Regions from separate parts of the Paenibacillus sp. FSL R7-0652 genome, predicted to be linked through region 2. Evidence: riboswitches for the same ligand, from Rfam matches in the RefSeq annotation. Region 2 holds a riboswitch; each other region holds the start of a gene.
What was found. Region 2 has a riboswitch for S-adenosylmethionine ahead of mmuP (S-methylmethionine permease). Riboswitches for the same ligand answer to the same signal wherever they lie in the genome.
Positions count from the first base shown of each region.

Region 1 (5,902 bases), 2.9 Mb from region 2:
CATGTTCCTTCGACCATGACGTTACCGCCACAATATCCGTAATTCTCAGGGTCGGGTTGGATGGTGTCTCCATATACACAGCTTTGGTGTTCGGCTTGATCGCTGCCTTGACTTCCTCAATGCTGGTCATATCCACAAAGGTAGTCTCAATCTGCATCCGGCTTAGTATCGTAGTCAGCAGACGATATGTACCGCCGTATACATCTTCCGTTACAATGATATGATCCCCTGCGGAGAACATCATGAACACACTGGATATGGCAGACATCCCTGTAGAATAGGCAAATCCGCGTACCCCGCCTTCAAGCAGTGCAATGTAATCTTCCAAAGCTTGACGGGTTGGATTACCTGAACGGCTGTAATCATGCTGCGGCGGATTAAAAATATCAAAGTGATGGAATGTAGAAGCCTGATAGATCGGCACACTCGACGCACCCGTCGTCTTGTCAATCTCATCTCCAAAGTGAAGCAGTTTGGTATCAAACTTCAGCTCCGACGTACTCGGCTTATGGTTGCTCGATTCACTCATGAGGTTACGCCTCCTTCAACTTCCTGCTGTGCGGCCAGCAGTGCAGCGTTCAGGTCTGCAATCAAATCTTCCGCATGTTCAATGCCTACCGAGAACCGAAGCAGGCGATCATCCACACCTACAGCATCACGAATTTCATGTGGAATATCCGCGTGGGTCTGCACCGCAGGATACGTCATGAGTGACTCTACACCCCCAAGACTTTCAGCAAATGCAATTAATTTGATATGGCGCAGCAGCGGCTCAACATAACGTGCGTCTTTCACTTTGAACGAGAAAATGCCTGTATTTCCCGAAGACTGCTTCTGCTGAATCTCATATCCCGGATGATCAGACAACCCCGGATGAAACACTTCGGCAACAGCCGGATGCTCCAGAAGGAACTTCGCAATGGTAAGCGCGTTATACTCATGACGTTCCATACGAAGGGCAAGTGTTTTCATGCCTTTCATCAATTGGTAGGAATCATTCGGTGATAACACGGCACCAATGGAGTTATGAAGGAAGGCCATCTCTTCAGACAAGGCTTCCCCTTTGGTAATAATCAATCCGGCAAGCACATCATTATGCCCACCCAGATATTTGGTCGCACTATGGATGATGATATCTGCGCCAAGTTCGATCGGACGCTGGAAGAATGGGGTCAGCAGCGTATTGTCCACGATGGTTAGCAAGTTGTGTGTTTTGGCCCAAGAAGCAACAGCTTGTATGTCCGTAATCATCATGAGCGGGTTCGTTGGTGTCTCGATAAATACCGCTTTTGTATTCGGCTGACGGATGTCTTCCAGCGCTGTAAGATCATTCGTATCTACATAGCTTGCAGTTACACCAAACCGGGACAAAATTCGTTCCAACAGGCGATATGTACCACCATACAGATCCAGGGAAACAATCAGGTGGTCCCCTTGGCTAAACATCGCAAAGATTGTTTGCAGCGCGGCCATACCCGAGCTGCAGGCAAAACCTGCATCACCGGACTCCAGAGCAGCAGCGGCTTCCTCAAGCACTTTGCGCGTCGGATTTGTTGTACGGATGTAATCAAATCCCGTGCTTTGTCCCAATTTTGGGTGACGGAACGCAGTGGATTGATAGATCGGAAAGTTCACGGCCCCGGTGACCGGTTCATTGATGGACCCGATTTGTGCTAAACGGCTTTCAATTTTCAACTTGTTATCTTCCATTACTGCATCCTCCTGTAATCTCGATTAGATTTGCGGTCCAATATCGTAAGGTGTTTCTTGATACACATAGTAATTGAGCCAGTTAGAGAATAATAAGTTAGCATGCGCACGCCATGTTGCCGGAGGAATCCGGCTAGGATCATCATTAGGGTAATAATACTTCGGCAGTGCGATATCCATTCCTTTGGCAGCATCACGGTCATACTCCCATTTCAATGAGAACGGGTCATACTCGGCATGTCCTGTAGCAAAAATTTGCTTGCCGTCTTTGGTCGCAACCAGGAATACGCCTGCTTCTTCCGATTCAGCTAAAATGTCGAGCTTATCGTTCTTCTCGATATCCTCTCTTCTTACCTCCGTGTGACGAGAGTGGGGAACGTTAAACACTTCATCAAATCCACGCAGCAGCGGAACATGGGGTTTGCTGATCGTGTGTGGAAATACGCCAAAACACTTTTCAGCCAAGGGAACTTTGGGTACATCAAAATGGTGGTATAAACCTGCTTGTGAGGCCCAACATATATGCATAGTCGAGGTCACGTTCGTTTTGGTCCATTCAAAAATCTCCTGAATTTCTTCCCAATAATTCACATCTTCAAAATCCAACTGCTCTACTGGCGCACCGGTAATAATCATCCCGTCAAAACGACGGTGCCGAATCTCGTCAAATGTTTTGTAGAACAGATCGAGATATTCCTGGGACGTGTTCTTGGAAGTGTGGGATTTGGGATGTACCAATACCACGTCAACCTGAATTGGAGTGTTACCCACCAAACGGAGCAATTGCGTTTCGGTTGTCTCTTTGGTAGGCATCAGGTTCAGAATCGCAATGCGGAGCGGTCGAATATCCTGCTTGTATGCAGATGATTCGTCCATGACGAATATATTCTCCCCTTCAAGCACTTCTTTGGCTGGTAGTGTGTCCGGAATTTTAATTGGCATGGTGAGTTGACTCCTCCTTGTTCATAGATTACATTGGCCGCGAAAATCACTGCTGAGAAGTTGGGCATATAACAAAGACCTTTCTCGGATTCCGAGAAAGGTCATATGTAAATAGATATGCGCCTCTCTCATCTCTCAGTTACAACAGCACTACGGGAGTGCTTGGTCGCTGCAAGAATTAGCACCGTGCAGTATATCGCCGGTTGCCGGGTTTCATCGGGCTGGTCCCTCCACCTACTCTTGATAAGATTTCGCTGTATTCAATTTTAATTCAAATTTATTAACTTTTACTTTAAAACATTACTGTCCTCACGTCAAGATGCAGTTGCTTGGTTTCGAGCCTGAAATTGTAACCGTTTATCGTCCCTTGTCATACACTGCCTCAGGGCGCGAAATAGACACATTTTTGCGCTTGAAAGCACTCTGGACCAGCGGTATACTAGACAAGTGTTTATAAGCCCTTATGTGAGAGGTGACATATTAAATGGATGGCGACCCGAGGCCCAACTGGCAGTCGAATTCCGAACAACTGCATAGAGAATTGACATCAGCATGTCGGCAGCGGGACGTTTCTTTCCGTTTGATTATAGATTGATGAACGCAAGCAAGCGGAGACCTATACATCAGGCTTCGCTGCCGACCGGCTGATCTGTTCTTTTGCGCCCATATTAATGATGATATCCGCCAAGACGGCGGGTGCAGAAGGAGTAGATAACATGAAAATCCGGTTGGTTAACAATGGTGTATTTATCCCGGTGGACGATATTCAGCAAGCGCTGACTCCGCCAGCGGAAGGATTCTACTGGATTGATGCGGATGTGGACGATCTGGCTGTACTGCAGCCTCTGTTCTCCATGCATGATCTGGCTGTGGAAGACTGCTTGAGTGATGAGGAGCAGCGCCCAAAGATCGAAATTTATGAAAATCATTATTTTATTGTTATTAACAGCATTCGTTTTGATGATGAAGAAATATTCCTGCGGGCAGTAAATCTCTTTCTCGGCAGACATTTCATCATCAGTGTAACCAAACAGAAGGTCAGTGAACTGCGTACATTGAAGCCGATCCTGTGGGAACAGGAGATCAGCAGTCCCGACCGTCTGCTCTATCTGCTGGTTGACTTGATCGTAGATAATTACTTTACTGTTGGTGACCGAATTGAAGCTCGCATTGAAAAGCTTGAGGAAGACATTCTAATGCATACCAAAAAGTCACATTTGAATGAAATTATCGGGCTGCGAAGCGAGATTTTATGGCTGAAGAAGGTACTGGGACCTCAAAAAGAGGTTATCAATACATTAAACAAAAAAGATCTGCGTCTCATTGATGACCAGCTGCAGAAATACTTCAGTGACATCTATGAGAACGCCGTAAAAATATCAGAAACGTTCGAAACCTACCGCGATCTGATGGGCAACTTGCGAGAAGCTTATCAATCCAGTATTGCGAACCGGGCGAACGAGATCATGCGGGTGTTTACAGCCATCACGACCGTGTTCATGCCGCTGACCGTTATTACCGGAATATACGGAATGAACTTTGATAACATGCCGGAGCTGCACTGGAAATACGGTTATTATGCGGTGATTGGCCTGATGATTACGCTCGGCCTGACGATGTTCTTTATTTTCCGCAAAAAAGACTGGATCTGAAATGACCGCAGTATCCGTCTTATGACACAAAATACATGTTGAAGACGAAGCGCTCCTTCCCGGAACGACTTCGTCTTTTTGGTCTTTACGGCTTTTGTGTATTTCTGAACGCTTTCCAACTAACCTGCATTGCGTTCGGTTTCGGCGTGTCGGCGGAAACGAATGCGAATCATACGTAATCGCTCATAGACCTGTTCCAGGCTCCCTCCTTCCGGACGCTCTCCTCCATACACTTTATGTAATACAGGCTTCAGAAACGCATCTCCCAGTTCCTCATAGGCATTCCATACTGCCTCTTGTTCCGTTTCAGGCATAACGGCCAGTTCGACGTCAAGCAGCGAATCTGTGTCGTACCCTTCCAGATCCAGTGCCTCCAGCAGTTCGATTAACTCCCTGCGGGATAGACCGGAGCGATTCACAATCTCTTCCAGAGTCTGTCCTTCTTTCATTCCTTCCAGCACATGTTTACGTGTAACGAATTTGTCCAGTTCCTGCTTGTATTTCTGCTCTTTCTGTTTGTACAACCAGCTTTCGTACTCGTCCTCTCTCAATACGGTATATACCCAGTCCAGCGGAAAAGATCTTGATCTTTCAATGCCACTTGTCATTTCCAGCCATTCCATTCCATATTCCGCAGCTTTGCTATCCCCTACGCCAGGAAGCTGTATCAACTCGTCCATCGTCTGCGGAACAAAAGCGCTGATCAGACGCAGCAGACGATTCGTTGCGACAAAATACGGAGCTTTCCGATCACTGGCGGCTTTCTGCCGTCGCCATGTACATAGATCATCATATAACTGTTCATTACCATACAGCTCGCTAAAACAATGCAATCGCTGGCCCGCATAACTGCGCTGCTTCAAATCATCTTTTTCATCATATAATCCATGCAGCAGCGGACGGTAGCCCTCGCTCATTCTCATGGCTAGCTGATGACGATATATATGCAGCAGTTCCACCCATGAATTCCCTTCGTACCAGATCGTATCCTCCCGGTCCCCTGCTTCATATCGGCTCCACCCCAAATGCCAGATGCTCTCCTCCTCGCCAATCCATAACTGGGCAATTTCCTCAGTGTGCTCTGACATTCTGGATAATTTGTTCATAAAAATAACTTCCATTACCATTCCCTCCTTTTTACATTTCAGCCTGTACGATTAATGAAATATTCTCTGTTTCCAAACAGCACGAAAAAGCACCCCTCCTGCAAAATGGCTGCAAGAGAGGTGCTTCCTCATTAATCGTACTATACTGCTACTCCTATCATACCACACTGGTAAAATTCGTCAATCCTAGAAGCGTTATTTGCACAAGGCCAATTTTGCCAGTGCCAATGAACCGCACAACCCCGCATTGTCTCCCAAACCGGGTGGAACAACATACTGATCTATTCCGGCATGAAGTGAAGGATGCTGCACATAACCTGCAAGCAGTTCCTGCAGTTTTCCGCGAACCATCGGGAACAGATGCTCCTGCTTCATTACGCCTCCGCCCATCACAATTTTCTGAGGGGACAGAATCAGCACGTAATTCATCAGAGCGTGTGCAAGATAATGGGCTTCAATCTCCCACGCTTTGTGATCTGCCGGCAGTTCATA
Region 1 covers NZ_CP152001.1:1,928,151-1,934,052, reverse strand. Annotated here, with positions in the region: gene MKY97_RS08910 (aminotransferase class I/II-fold pyridoxal phosphate-dependent enzyme) at 1-529, opposite strand, end outside; gene MKY97_RS08905 (aminotransferase class I/II-fold pyridoxal phosphate-dependent enzyme) at 526-1,710, opposite strand; gene metA (homoserine O-succinyltransferase) at 1,735-2,652, opposite strand; SAM riboswitch class I at 2,778-2,902, opposite strand; gene corA (magnesium/cobalt transporter CorA) at 3,369-4,304, shown strand; gene MKY97_RS08890 (HRDC domain-containing protein) at 4,424-5,425, opposite strand; gene MKY97_RS08885 (ROK family protein) at 5,606-5,902, opposite strand, start outside.
Region 1: linked by a shared signal. The riboswitch ahead of metA (homoserine O-succinyltransferase) and the one ahead of mmuP (S-methylmethionine permease) in region 2 are both predicted to bind S-adenosylmethionine.

Region 2 (5,902 bases):
TGGATGACAAATTAATCAGCCTGTGGCGCAATATGCTCCTGGAAAAACGGCGCGGGCCGCTGGAAGAGAACGCGGAGCTGAAGGATGCACTGCTGCGGGGGTTATGCCTGTACATTGACCGGGCCATTACGGAGAATATCCAGACGGACCGGGCCGTCTCCTCAGCACTTAAGCTGAAGCGTTTTATCGAAGAACATGCCACCGTTACATTTAAACTGGAGGAGGCTGCCCGTTATGCCGGACTCAGTCTGTCCCGGGCCGTGCGTTTATTCAAGGAACACTATAATCAAACCATGATCCAGTATGCTATTGAAATCCGTCTGAATGCAGCCCTGGAGCGTATGAAATACAGCGAAATGACACTGGAGCATATCGCTGAATCCTGCGGTTTTGCAAGCTACTCTTACTTCCATAGGGTGTTTCGGGCGCATTTTGGCGTATCTCCGGCAGAGTACCAGAGATCGAGACAGCATGAACCGATCGATGATCTCGAACATGTGTAGCAATTACGGCCTTTGCAGGGATAACAACCTAAAACAGCCCTTGCCTATCACACCAGATAGGAAGGGCTGTTTCTGTTCTTATCTATATTCATATCCTTCTGCTCGCCCTGTACGGCAAATTCCTAATTCTTATCTTATCCCTAGCCTTGGCCCCGCCACTTTTTCGCGAGTTCGCCAATCTGATGCGGTGTGGTACGGCAGCATCCTCCAATTATTCGGGCACCTGCCTCAACCCATGCCTCAGATGAATCTTTCATACTGCTGCAGGAACCCTGGCCGCTCCATGTTTTCGTCTCAGCATCGTAAATCTCACCCGAATTCGGGTATATGATCACAGGTTTATCGCTGGCACGATGCAGTATACCGACGGCTTCCGTGACCACTTCCATCGGAGCGCAATTCAGGCCGATTGCCGCAATCTGCGGCTCGGAGCCGAAGGTTTGTGCACATACCTCAAGCGGTGTTCCTTCGCTGATGCTTGTTCCATCTTTTAAGGAAAAAGAAAGCCAGGCATACGCATCCGGGAACTCTTTAAGCAGTTCGACCAGCACCCGTGCTTCCTGTAGTGAAGGGATGGTCTCAAAGGCCAAGATGTCTGCTCCCGCTTCAATCAGCGCTGCCATGCGCGGACGATGGAGTGCCGCCAACGTTTCATCCGATACGCCATAATGTCCCACATACTCCGAACCATCCGCCAGATAGGCACCGTAAGGGCCAACAGAACCGGCAACGATCGGCTTCGGACGCCGGGTGCCCGCTCCACTGGCCTGTACTTCTGCCCACATCTCATCTCTCGCCTGGGCAGCCAGCTCTACCGTTTTGCGAATCAGGTCCAGTGCAGGTCGCTCTTCGATTCCGCGCTTGCGGAAACCTTCTACGGATGCCTGATAACTGGAGGTGATTGCACAATCTGCTCCAGCACGGAAATAATCAGCATGCACCTGCACGATGACATCCGGGTTCTCCAGCAGCACACGTGCAGACCACAGCGGGTCATCCAGATCACAACCATGCTGTTCAAGCTCCGTTGCCAGCGCACCATCCAGAATCATGACCGGATATTCGTTCAGAATTTGCTGTATGCCATTTATGGAATCCGTTTGTTGTTGTGATTGTGATTGATTCATGAAGTCAGCCCTCTTTTCTTCTTCGTACGATCCGTCCAATAATACACGATATAACATAAAATAATAAATGGGATACCACAGTACAGAGCAATCCGCTGCGTCGGATCAAAAGCTATACCTATACAAGAAGCCAGACACAACAAAAATGAAACGACAGGTACTATGGGATACAGCGGCGTGCGGTAAACGAGATTTTTCACGTCATGCCCTTCCCGAAGGTACTGTCTGCGGAACATGTACTGGGATGCGCTGATGCTCATCCACACCGCCACTACCGCAAGACCCGAGATGGAGACAAGTGTAATATAGACCGTCCCGGGTGCAATGATGCTGGACAGTAAAGCCAAGGCGCCGCCAGCCATGCTGAGCACAAGCGCATTGAACGGTACTCCGCTTTTCGTCAGGCGGGCAAACCATGGAGAAATCGTCTTTTTATCTGCCAGTGACCAGAGCATCCGTGAGGAAGCATACAGTCCCGAGTTGGCCGCTGACAGAATTGCCGTTAAAATGACAAAATTCATAATGTCCGCCGCATACGGGACACCAACCCGCTCCATGACAGCCACAAATGGACTTTCCAGCACACTCGCATCCGACATCGGCAGTAATGCAGACAGTATGACAATGGTCCCGATAAAGAAAATGATCAGGCGCCACAACGTGGTATGGATGGCTTTCGGAATCGTTTTTTCCGGATTTTCCGTCTCACCTGCGGCGATTCCAATCAGTTCCGTACCCGAGAAGGCAAAATTGACAGCCAGCATCGTCATCAGAATTGCAGTCGCGCCATGGGGAAACCACCCTGATGCGGTAATGTTAGAGAAGAACGGAGCCGGTGCAGCATCCGCCATGGGAATGATACCAAACATGGCGGCCCCGCCAAGAATAATAAAGATGATAATCGTCATCACCTTTACCAGGGAGAACCAGAATTCCGATTCTGCAAAAAGTTTGACCGTGAACGCATTAAACAGGAATATCATCAAGGCAAACAGTGCACTCCAGATCCAGACGTTCACGGACGGAAACCAGCGCTGCATAAGCAGCCCGGCGGCTGTGAATTCCGAACCCAGCGCCACGGTCCAGGTGAGCCAGTAAAGCCATGCCACAGTATACCCTGTAGCTGGTCCGATATATTTGGCTGCATAACTGTGGAATGCTCCTGTCTCGGGCATATGAACTGACAGTTCGCCAAGGCAGAGCATCACCAGATAGACCACCAATGCGCCAATCAGATAAGACAGAATCGTTCCAAGGGGTCCGGCCTGTTGAATGGTATACCCCGAGCTGAGGAACAGCCCAGTTCCGATGACGCCGCCAAGGGAGAGCATGACCACATGCCTTGTTTTCATTTTTCGCTGAAATTGACCTTTATCGCTGCTGTTCTCCATATGACCTGCTCCCTGCTTCTTCATCCAGAACAAACAAAAAAGACCCACTCTTTCCGAAGAGTGCGCCGCTGCTGACAAATAAAAACAAACGCTCCTATCTATCAGGCTTTCACCCGCTGGAATTAGCACAGTATCCTTCAGATCTGCTGCTGAGGTTTCTAAGGGCCAGTCCCTCCACCTCTCTGGATAAGAAAATGATTTTGTATAACTATATCGATTGACGCCTGATGTGTCAACATTTAAATACCAGCATCTCCGTACAGTCATACATGCATCAAATTATTCTGTAGAAGATCCCGGGTTCACCACACTCGTTTTGATCTCATACGTAATGGGCACTGTCGCAAACACCTCATCCCAGTTGTCTTTAACCTTCTTCCATGTTTTGGGGTAATGGATGCGGATGCTGTCCCGAAAACCGGCAACGTCAGCCTTATAGGTATGCTGGAGTTTGTAAAGCATCTGGTCAATCTGTTGGTCCACGATCTTGGCAAAATCCTTTTCCAGTTCCTTCAAATAAGCTCCCTTCTCTTCTTTTTCAGGAGCACGCCAGTCCTCCATTAACCAGCCTTCGGACTCTGCCTTGACGTGGAACGATATGTCGCCTCCGACCACCTTTGGAATGATTTTTATCTTTTTTTTCTTAATCTCATAAAGAATCGTGAAGCCTTCTTTACTGTATGTCTTTATGAGACCTCCGTGTTGATCGGGAATAATCCATGACAAAGCCTCAAGATCGGTTTGGCTGAGCTCTCCCACAAATTTCGTTGTTTTAGCTGCAAATATGCTGCCCCCGGAAAACTTATCCTCTCCCTCTGCATTGAGTACATTTTGCAGCAGGAAGCTGGACCCGGACTGCATCTGTGCATCCAGTTTGGCAAGGGAAACAGGCTCCAATATTTTATTGGATATATAGGAGTTGTTCATAATTCCCGTGAGATAGAAGGCTGGAATCCGGGAAGGATCTCTCGATGTGAGTACATCCAATGCTCGTTGATGACTGATCAGCACAAGACAGTTTGGGCGAATATCGTTATCCCGGAGCACAAAATCAAGCAGCTGTTTCAACCCGAATTTTTTAGCGATATCCTTGGAGATGACGATCACTTTCAGATGATGTCCAATAAGCGGACGATCTCTACGCAGGGAAAATTGACGAAAAATCTGAAGCATGGAGTCCCCCGTAAGTCGTTCGTTGGAGTAAGAGGATTTCCCCGCTGAAGGTGAACCTCCCTGTTCACTCTGCTGACCGCTGGATTTCCCTGGAGCAATCTGAACGGTTGCCGTGACATTGTCTTCTTTGGGATAGCGTCCTCCCTGAGCGGATATAATCTTCTCAAATTCGGTTTCCTCTCCAACATCAATTCCGAGACCGACATACAGACTCAACTCTTCAATCTCCCGGCTGCTCCAGCATCCCGAGATCAGACTGAGAATTAATAATGCCGAGATGATACGCAGCCACATACGGAGTGAGATCATGCTTGTTTACCTCCTTTTTTGCGAATAATGCTCAGCAGCAGCAGTACCAGGGGCATAATAGCAAACAACACGACAGACACATTGCCCAGCATGTCACCAAGTGCAAAGGTTTCATATACATTTTTAGGTATCATGGCTGCCAAATAGATGAACGGCAGAAGTACGTACATAATGGTGCGCATCTTTTTAGCTTTGAACAGATCACGAATTCCCACCGAAGCACAGTAGTGCGTGATGGCAAAGGTAGAGAAAATCTGCAAAATCCATATAACCAGCAGTAACGACTCAAAGCGTTCAAAAATCAACCCTTGAATCTCGAAACTACGAACCAAATCCAGTGTCGGCCAAGTTCTCGTTTTAATCCCGTCGAGGGACAGACTGCCGACGACCATAACTACCGTGATTAGATAGATCGCTGTAGATATCCCCAGCCCCCATGTCATCGCCTTATTGCTTTTTTTCGGGTTCTGCATGTATGCCGTAATGACCAGCATCACTTCGTAACCTGTATACGAAAGCAGTGAAGGTTTCAGTCCTTTAATGACAGGCATGAATCCTTCGCCAAGGATGGGTCTCAGATTACTGATTTCAAACAGCTGATTGCTTAGTAAAATTTCCATGACAAAGATAACCAAGGTAATCGGCAAAATGACCTCGAACACACGCACAATGACCGCAAGTCCTCCGGAGATCAGATAGATGCCAATCCACATAAACACCATTACAATGGCCCAGGTAGGTGTACGTTCCAATAGATACATTCCGGTAACATCAGCCATCACCCGGATTTCGAAGGCTGCAATCACCATAAAATACAGAATGGTGACACAGCCAAAGATGTAACCAATCCAGCGGCCCGTGATTTCACGAGTGAATTGGAACACTGTTTTTCCCGGAAATCTTCGGCATAAAGTCACCAAAATCATACCAACACCCGTAATAATAAGCCCCGAAAGAATGATGGAGATCCAGACGTCCGGTGTCCCAACCGCTTTGCTGGTTGTTCGCGGCAGCGTCAATATGCCTGCACCAAGCATGTAATTGACGATAATAACTACCGCCTGTGTGGTGCTGATTTTAACTTGGGAGTCATTCACTGCAATAACACCTCCAGACCTTCTGCGAACTGTATCGAACTTAAACTGTATCAAAGCGCTGGGAACTGCACTGCACACCAAACCTTCGCAAATACAACTATTCCTTCCGGTCTTCATCAATTGGGTTCATCATGTCAGGACGTCTTCTCATCATGTTAAGCGGGGCACGTATGACAAAATCCTTCCAATCGCTTAAATGATATGGAACAGCTGGCGCGATGTAAGGCACCCCGAAGCTGGATAGTCGGGCTAGATGTGTACACACCAGCAGGAAGAACATGACGACACCGTACAATCCCAGT
Region 2 covers NZ_CP152001.1:5,717,539-5,723,440, forward strand. Annotated here, with positions in the region: gene MKY97_RS25110 (AraC family transcriptional regulator) at 1-503, shown strand, start outside; gene mmuM (homocysteine S-methyltransferase) at 644-1,630, opposite strand; gene mmuP (S-methylmethionine permease) at 1,627-3,021, opposite strand; SAM riboswitch class I at 3,113-3,214, opposite strand; gene MKY97_RS25125 (Ger(x)C family spore germination protein) at 3,301-4,503, opposite strand; gene MKY97_RS25130 (spore germination protein) at 4,500-5,600, opposite strand; gene MKY97_RS25135 (spore germination protein) at 5,698-5,902, opposite strand, start outside.

Region 3 (5,902 bases), 300 kb from region 2:
TTGTGGCCTTCTTACGATTTGGCAAGCAGCGCCGGGATCTGCAGCTGTTCTCTTTCCTAACGCTTTTGTTTGTCATCATTCAGGGAATTATGGGGGCTTTTGCGGTTGTATTCTCGCAATCGTCGGCGGTCATGGCCCTTCACTTTGGATTCGCGCTAATTGCCTTCGCAAGTTCGTTAATGATGGCTCTCGGGATTCGGCAGGAAGCGAGATATGGAGGTCTGGAACGTCTGAACCAATATCCTCGCGTCAGCAGGGGATTCCGCAATTTGGTCTGGTTTTCAACTATTTATACGTACCTGGTGGTATATACCGGAGCATTCGTGAGCCATACGGACTCAGCCGGAGGTTGTTCCGGATTCCCCCTTTGTAACGGACAGATCGTTCCAGAGCTCTCCGGCGGGGTAGCTGTTGCGTTTGCCCATCGTCTGGCAGCTGTATCACTTGTTATTGTTATTGCTATTCTGGGGCATTTTGCTTATCGTAAACACCCTGATAACCGTGAACTGCGGACACTTGGTGTACTATCTGTAGTCTTGATTCTGTTACAAGTGGTCATCGGTATGTTCATGATGTGGACGATCAGCCGCCCAGAGGTTTACATGTTTGTGGCGCTGGCACATATGCTGGACATTGCCATACTCTTCGGGATTTTGACCTATATGAGTTTCCTTGTGTACAAGCTCCATCGACCGGTTAACCGGTTCTAAAAGGTTTTTTCGCTACAAATAGTGATGCTGTATAATGCATCAATAACTGTACTGGATTTTGCTGTAAAGTCCACCATCCGGTGATGTACATCATTGGATAGGTGGACTTTTGTTTGATGTTTGAGGCTGCAGGGCAACCTAAACGAAGCTGTAATGATGATGGAATTCGGGAACTTTTGCTTCGGCCTTCAGCAGTTGATCAGCTGTGACGATATATATTTTGTAGGATCAGCGAGAAAGAGGAGGGCATCTATGCTGCGAACTTTACTTGGTGAAAAGCCCCGGGTTAATCAGGGATTATTGAAGGAAGCTATGGATACTATGGCATTTACGCTGGAATCTTTTGAGCGGCAGATGCATGTGGATCATGACCCGAATCATGACTATCGGAAATTGTATGTATGGACTCAAGGACTGATCTCCTCGTTGGATGAACTGGAGCAGAGCTGTTTTGCTGCAGCCCATTTTCGTCAAAAAGTGGTGGCCGGTTCCACGGAAGATATGAGTGCAGCGGAAAAAGCGGAGTATGCTCGTTATGTTTATTTTTACAAAGACGCGTTCATAAGATGTTTCGCGATTTTGGACAAATTGGGCACCGTATTAAATGAAATTTTTCAATTGAATACGTCCAAAACGAAGGTGCATTTCTCGTATTATACCGTTCTGAGGCAGTTTGATTATCACCGGGAGCATCATGCATTGGCACTGCAGCTCATTCAGATTAAGGATAAATACCGTGAACCGATGAGCCGTCTGCGTAAGCGGCGTAATATGGAGATACATTATATGAATTCTGAGATGCAGGATGATTTGTGGCAGCTGCATCAAACGATGCAGGGGAAGGTGAAGCTGGAGGATCTGGATCAGCATCTGCTTGAGATGCAGCAGGGTGTGGATATGGTCTGTGAAACGCTGCATACAGCGTATCGATACATCAATAAAATTTGGCGTAAGCAGGGTGCGAGACGTTAATGGCATGACAGACTCCGAAAATAATACCATTTGACAAATCGGAATAGTTTGACTATACTGAGTTTCAGATCGAAACATACATGGAATCGTGTCTGTAATTAAGCATTTAATGCAGTTCGCTCATTATATATGATGAACTACATGAACCTATATAATTCTACAACTGTATATTTCTCTTATCGAGAGTGGCGGAGGGACAGGCCCGATGAAGCCCGGCAACCGATCTGCGATGATGGACTTTAATGTCTCTTATTTCAGGTGTTAGGTGCTAATTCCTACAGAATCATGAAGTGTGATTTTGGCAGATGAGAAGGTCATTTCACGTGAAGAGCCGTCTTTGTATCTGCAAAGGGCTCTTTTTTTGTGCTAAAAGGGGAGTTTTCCCTTCCTTCGGGTAAAGATATATGTAGGTGATGGGGAAGGAGCAGTACTATTGATTGAACTGGTTGGATTAACCAAAACATATGGCAAACGCGGGAAAACAACTACAGCGTTGTCAGAACTCAATCTGAATATCCAAAAAGGTGAAATATTCGGTGTGATCGGTCACTCGGGTGCGGGGAAAAGTACGCTGATTCGCTGTATCAACTTGCTCGAGCGGCCGACCGAGGGTGAGGTTTGGGTCGATGGCATTAACCTGACCGAGCTGAGTAAAAGCGAATTACAGCAGCAAAGACGCAGGATTGGTATGATCTTTCAGCATTTCAATCTGTTGTCTTCTGCAACGGTTTACGATAATGTTGCTTTCCCGTTAAAACTGGTGAACACCCCCAAGGAAGCGATTGATCGCAAGGTGAAGGAAATGCTGGCACTGGTTGGTCTGGAGCAGCACAGCAGTAAATATCCGGCACAGCTGTCTGGCGGACAGAAGCAGCGGGTAGGTATAGCGAGAGCTCTGGCAAGTGATCCGAGTGTACTTCTCTGCGATGAGGCAACCTCGGCACTTGATCCGCAGACAACGAATTCGATACTGAAGCTGCTTATGGATATCAACGAAAAGTACAACTTGACCATAGTACTTATTACACATGAGATGCATGTCATTCAGAATATCTGCGATCGGGTGGCGGTCATTCACCAAGGCGGCATTGTGGAACAAGGACCCGTGACAGAAGTGTTCCTGAAACCGCAGCATGCGATTACCCGGGATTTCGTCTCACGTGACAGCGAAGGCGGACTGGCACTCGAAGAAACGGTCTTAAACAGTGCCGGAACCGAACTGCCAACAGGCGTATCTTCCAAACTAGTCAAAGTATCCTTTCTTGGAAATAAAACGTATGAAGCGATTTTGTCGAGAACCGTTCGCAAAACGGGTGTGGATTTTGCCATTCTGCAGGGCACCATCTCTACGATCAAGCAGGTTCCTTATGGGCAGCTGACGGTACGTTTTGAGGGTGACTTCCCTGCGATTGAGCAGACTTTGTCTGAATTAACCGCAGAAGGACTTGATGTGGAGGTGCTGCGATAATGGATTTTTCCAAAGTACGCTGGGAAGAGGTTGGCACGGCCTCCATTGAAACCCTGCAGATTTTGGCGGCAGCAGGTTTATTTACCGTTATTCTAGGTCTCCCGCTGGGGGTAATCCTGTTTATGACGAGCCGCTCGGCATCAGCAAAATCAAGAATAACCTACATCATATTGTCCGTCATTGTAAATATTTTGCGCTCTGTACCTTTCATCATATTAATTGTTGCAATTATCCCTTTCACCCGTTCATTAGTGGGTACTGCAACCGGAGTGTTAGGTGTAATTCCACCTCTAGTTATCTCGGCCGCTCCGTATTTTGGCCGTCTAGTAGAAAATACACTTCGTGAAGTGGATCGCGGTGTCATTGAAGCGGCACAGGCAATGGGGGCATCCACAGGACAGATTGTCAGACGGGTACTTCTGCCCGAGGCTTTACCTGGCTTGCTAGCTGGAGTTACGATCACGATCGTTACATTGGTATCCTACACAGCTATGGCGGGTATGGTTGGCGGTGGAGGATTGGGAACACTGGCGATCAATTATGGGTACTACCGTTACCAGTATGAAATTATGATCATTTCCGTAGTGTTCATGATTATTCTGGTCCAGCTTTTGCAGATGGTTGGCGATCGTCTGGTTATCTATTTCACCAGGAAATAAACAGATAGATGAAAATATAATGCGAAGGGGTTTTACAGATGAAAAAATGGTCTATTGTGCTTCTGAGTCTAATGCTGATTGCAGTGCTTGCTGCTTGCGGCAACAACAAGAAATCGGACAGTGGTGCGGATAACTCCGCAGGCGCTCCGCGTACCGTCGAATTGAAAGTTGGTGCTTCACCTACACCTCATGCTGAAATTCTGGAAAGCATCAAACCTGAACTTGAAGCTCAAGGTATTCGCCTGCAGGTTGTGACGTTTAATGACTACGTGCAGCCAAATCAACAGCTTGCTGATGGTAAATTGGATGCGAACTTCTTCCAGCACCAGCCTTATCTGGACACGGAGAACAAAGAGCGCGGTTTTAATCTGGTTGCTGTAACTCCGGTTCATGTTGAACCTTTTGGCGGCTACTCCAAAAAGATCAAATCTTTGGATGAACTGAAAGATGGCGCCAAAGTAGCCATTCCGAATGATCCTTCCAATGGTGGACGCGCAATGCTGCTGCTGGCGAAAAAAGGTCTAATTACACTCAAAGACGATACGAACATCGCATCAACCAAACAGGACATTACAGCAAACCCTAAAAATCTGGATATCATTGAATTGGATGCAGCCATGATGCCTCGTCAGCTGGATGAAGCCGATCTCGTCTTTATCAATGCGAACTATGCACTGGAAGCAAACCTCAATCCGTCTAAAGACGCTTTGCTGATTGAAGACCTGCAGGGAAACCCTTATGCCAACATTTTGGTATCCCGTGACGATAACAAAGATGCAGATGCGATCAAAAAACTGGCAGAAGCACTTCATTCCGAAACGGTGAAAAAATTTATTAAAGAACGTTACCAAGGAGCAGTTGAACCTGCATTTTAAGGTGAAGTTCAGATCATAACTTATAAGCCCCACATGTTCTTACAAAGAGCATGCGGGGCTTTCTTATTGGGTTGGATTACCATTTGTGAACTGCTTTCGGGCTGCAAGTTGTGAGAGGGAGATAAATCTTTTATACTGGATGAGTGACTGCTCTTTGAAGAGGGGGATGAACGTGAAGGGAAAGATTGCCCTCATAACGGGAAGTGCCAAAGGTCTTGGTAAAATGACGGCCCTCAGTCTGGCGGATCAGGGATGCCACATTGCGCTTAATTATGTGCACAGCCGTTTGGAGGCTGAAGCACTGCAGGCTCAGATTACTGCCAAAGGGGTTCGCTGTACAGCCATTCAGGCCGATATATCGAAAGCAGAAGAGATTCACGCGCTCGTTGATGCAGTACAAACGCAGCTGGGACATATTGATATTTTGGTGAATAACGCCGGTCCGTTCGTGCGGGAACGCCGGGTCTTTGCAGATTATTCCGAAGCAGAAGTGCAGATGCTGGTGCAGGGCAACCTGCTTGGACCGATGATTCTGGATCAGCTCGTCCTGCCCGAGATGCGCCGCAAGCAGTGGGGCCGTATTATTCATTTTGGGTTCAGTCATGCGGGTGAAGCAAGATCTTGGCCTCATCGTGCTGTCTATGCTGCTGCGAAGGTAGGTTTGGTTTCGTTTACGAAAACTCTTGCCGTGGAAGAAGCGCCTTATGGGATTACAGTGAACATGGTATGCCCTGGAGATATACGCGGTGCGAACAAAGAGAAAACAATCGATGACATTGCAGGCATCACGGATAAGGAAACGCCGAGAGGACGACCTGGCAGCGGAGAAGATATTGCGCGAGTGATTACGTATCTGTGCCTGGATCATTCGGATTTCATTACAGGTAACATTATGGATGTGTCTGGAGGGCTTGATCCCATTCGGCCTACAATTTAATAAAGCATCAAAAAAAAGAGCCCTCCGCTTCTTCGAAGCGAAAGGCTCTCTGATCTTTATTTCGTGAAGGATTGATTAGAATACTTGTACAACTTCTTGTACACCCTCAACTTCTTCGAGGAGGGCACGTTCAATCCCGGCTTTTAAGGTAATGGTGGAGCTTGGGCAGCTGCCGCAGGCACCGACCAGTTTCAGCTTAATGATGCCATCCTCCACGTCGACCAGTTCCACGTCACCGCCATCGCGCTGCAGGAACGGACGAAGTTTATCAAGCACATCAG
Region 3 covers NZ_CP152001.1:5,414,245-5,420,146, reverse strand. Annotated here, with positions in the region: gene MKY97_RS23775 (heme A synthase) at 1-710, shown strand, start outside; gene MKY97_RS23770 (Cthe_2314 family HEPN domain-containing protein) at 963-1,682, shown strand; SAM riboswitch class I at 1,856-1,994, shown strand; gene MKY97_RS23765 (methionine ABC transporter ATP-binding protein) at 2,116-3,150, shown strand; gene MKY97_RS23760 (methionine ABC transporter permease) at 3,150-3,809, shown strand; gene MKY97_RS23755 (MetQ/NlpA family ABC transporter substrate-binding protein) at 3,848-4,684, shown strand; gene MKY97_RS23750 (SDR family oxidoreductase) at 4,857-5,621, shown strand; gene MKY97_RS23745 (NifU family protein) at 5,697-5,902, opposite strand, start outside.
Region 3: linked by a shared signal. The riboswitch ahead of MKY97_RS23765 (methionine ABC transporter ATP-binding protein) and the one ahead of mmuP (S-methylmethionine permease) in region 2 are both predicted to bind S-adenosylmethionine.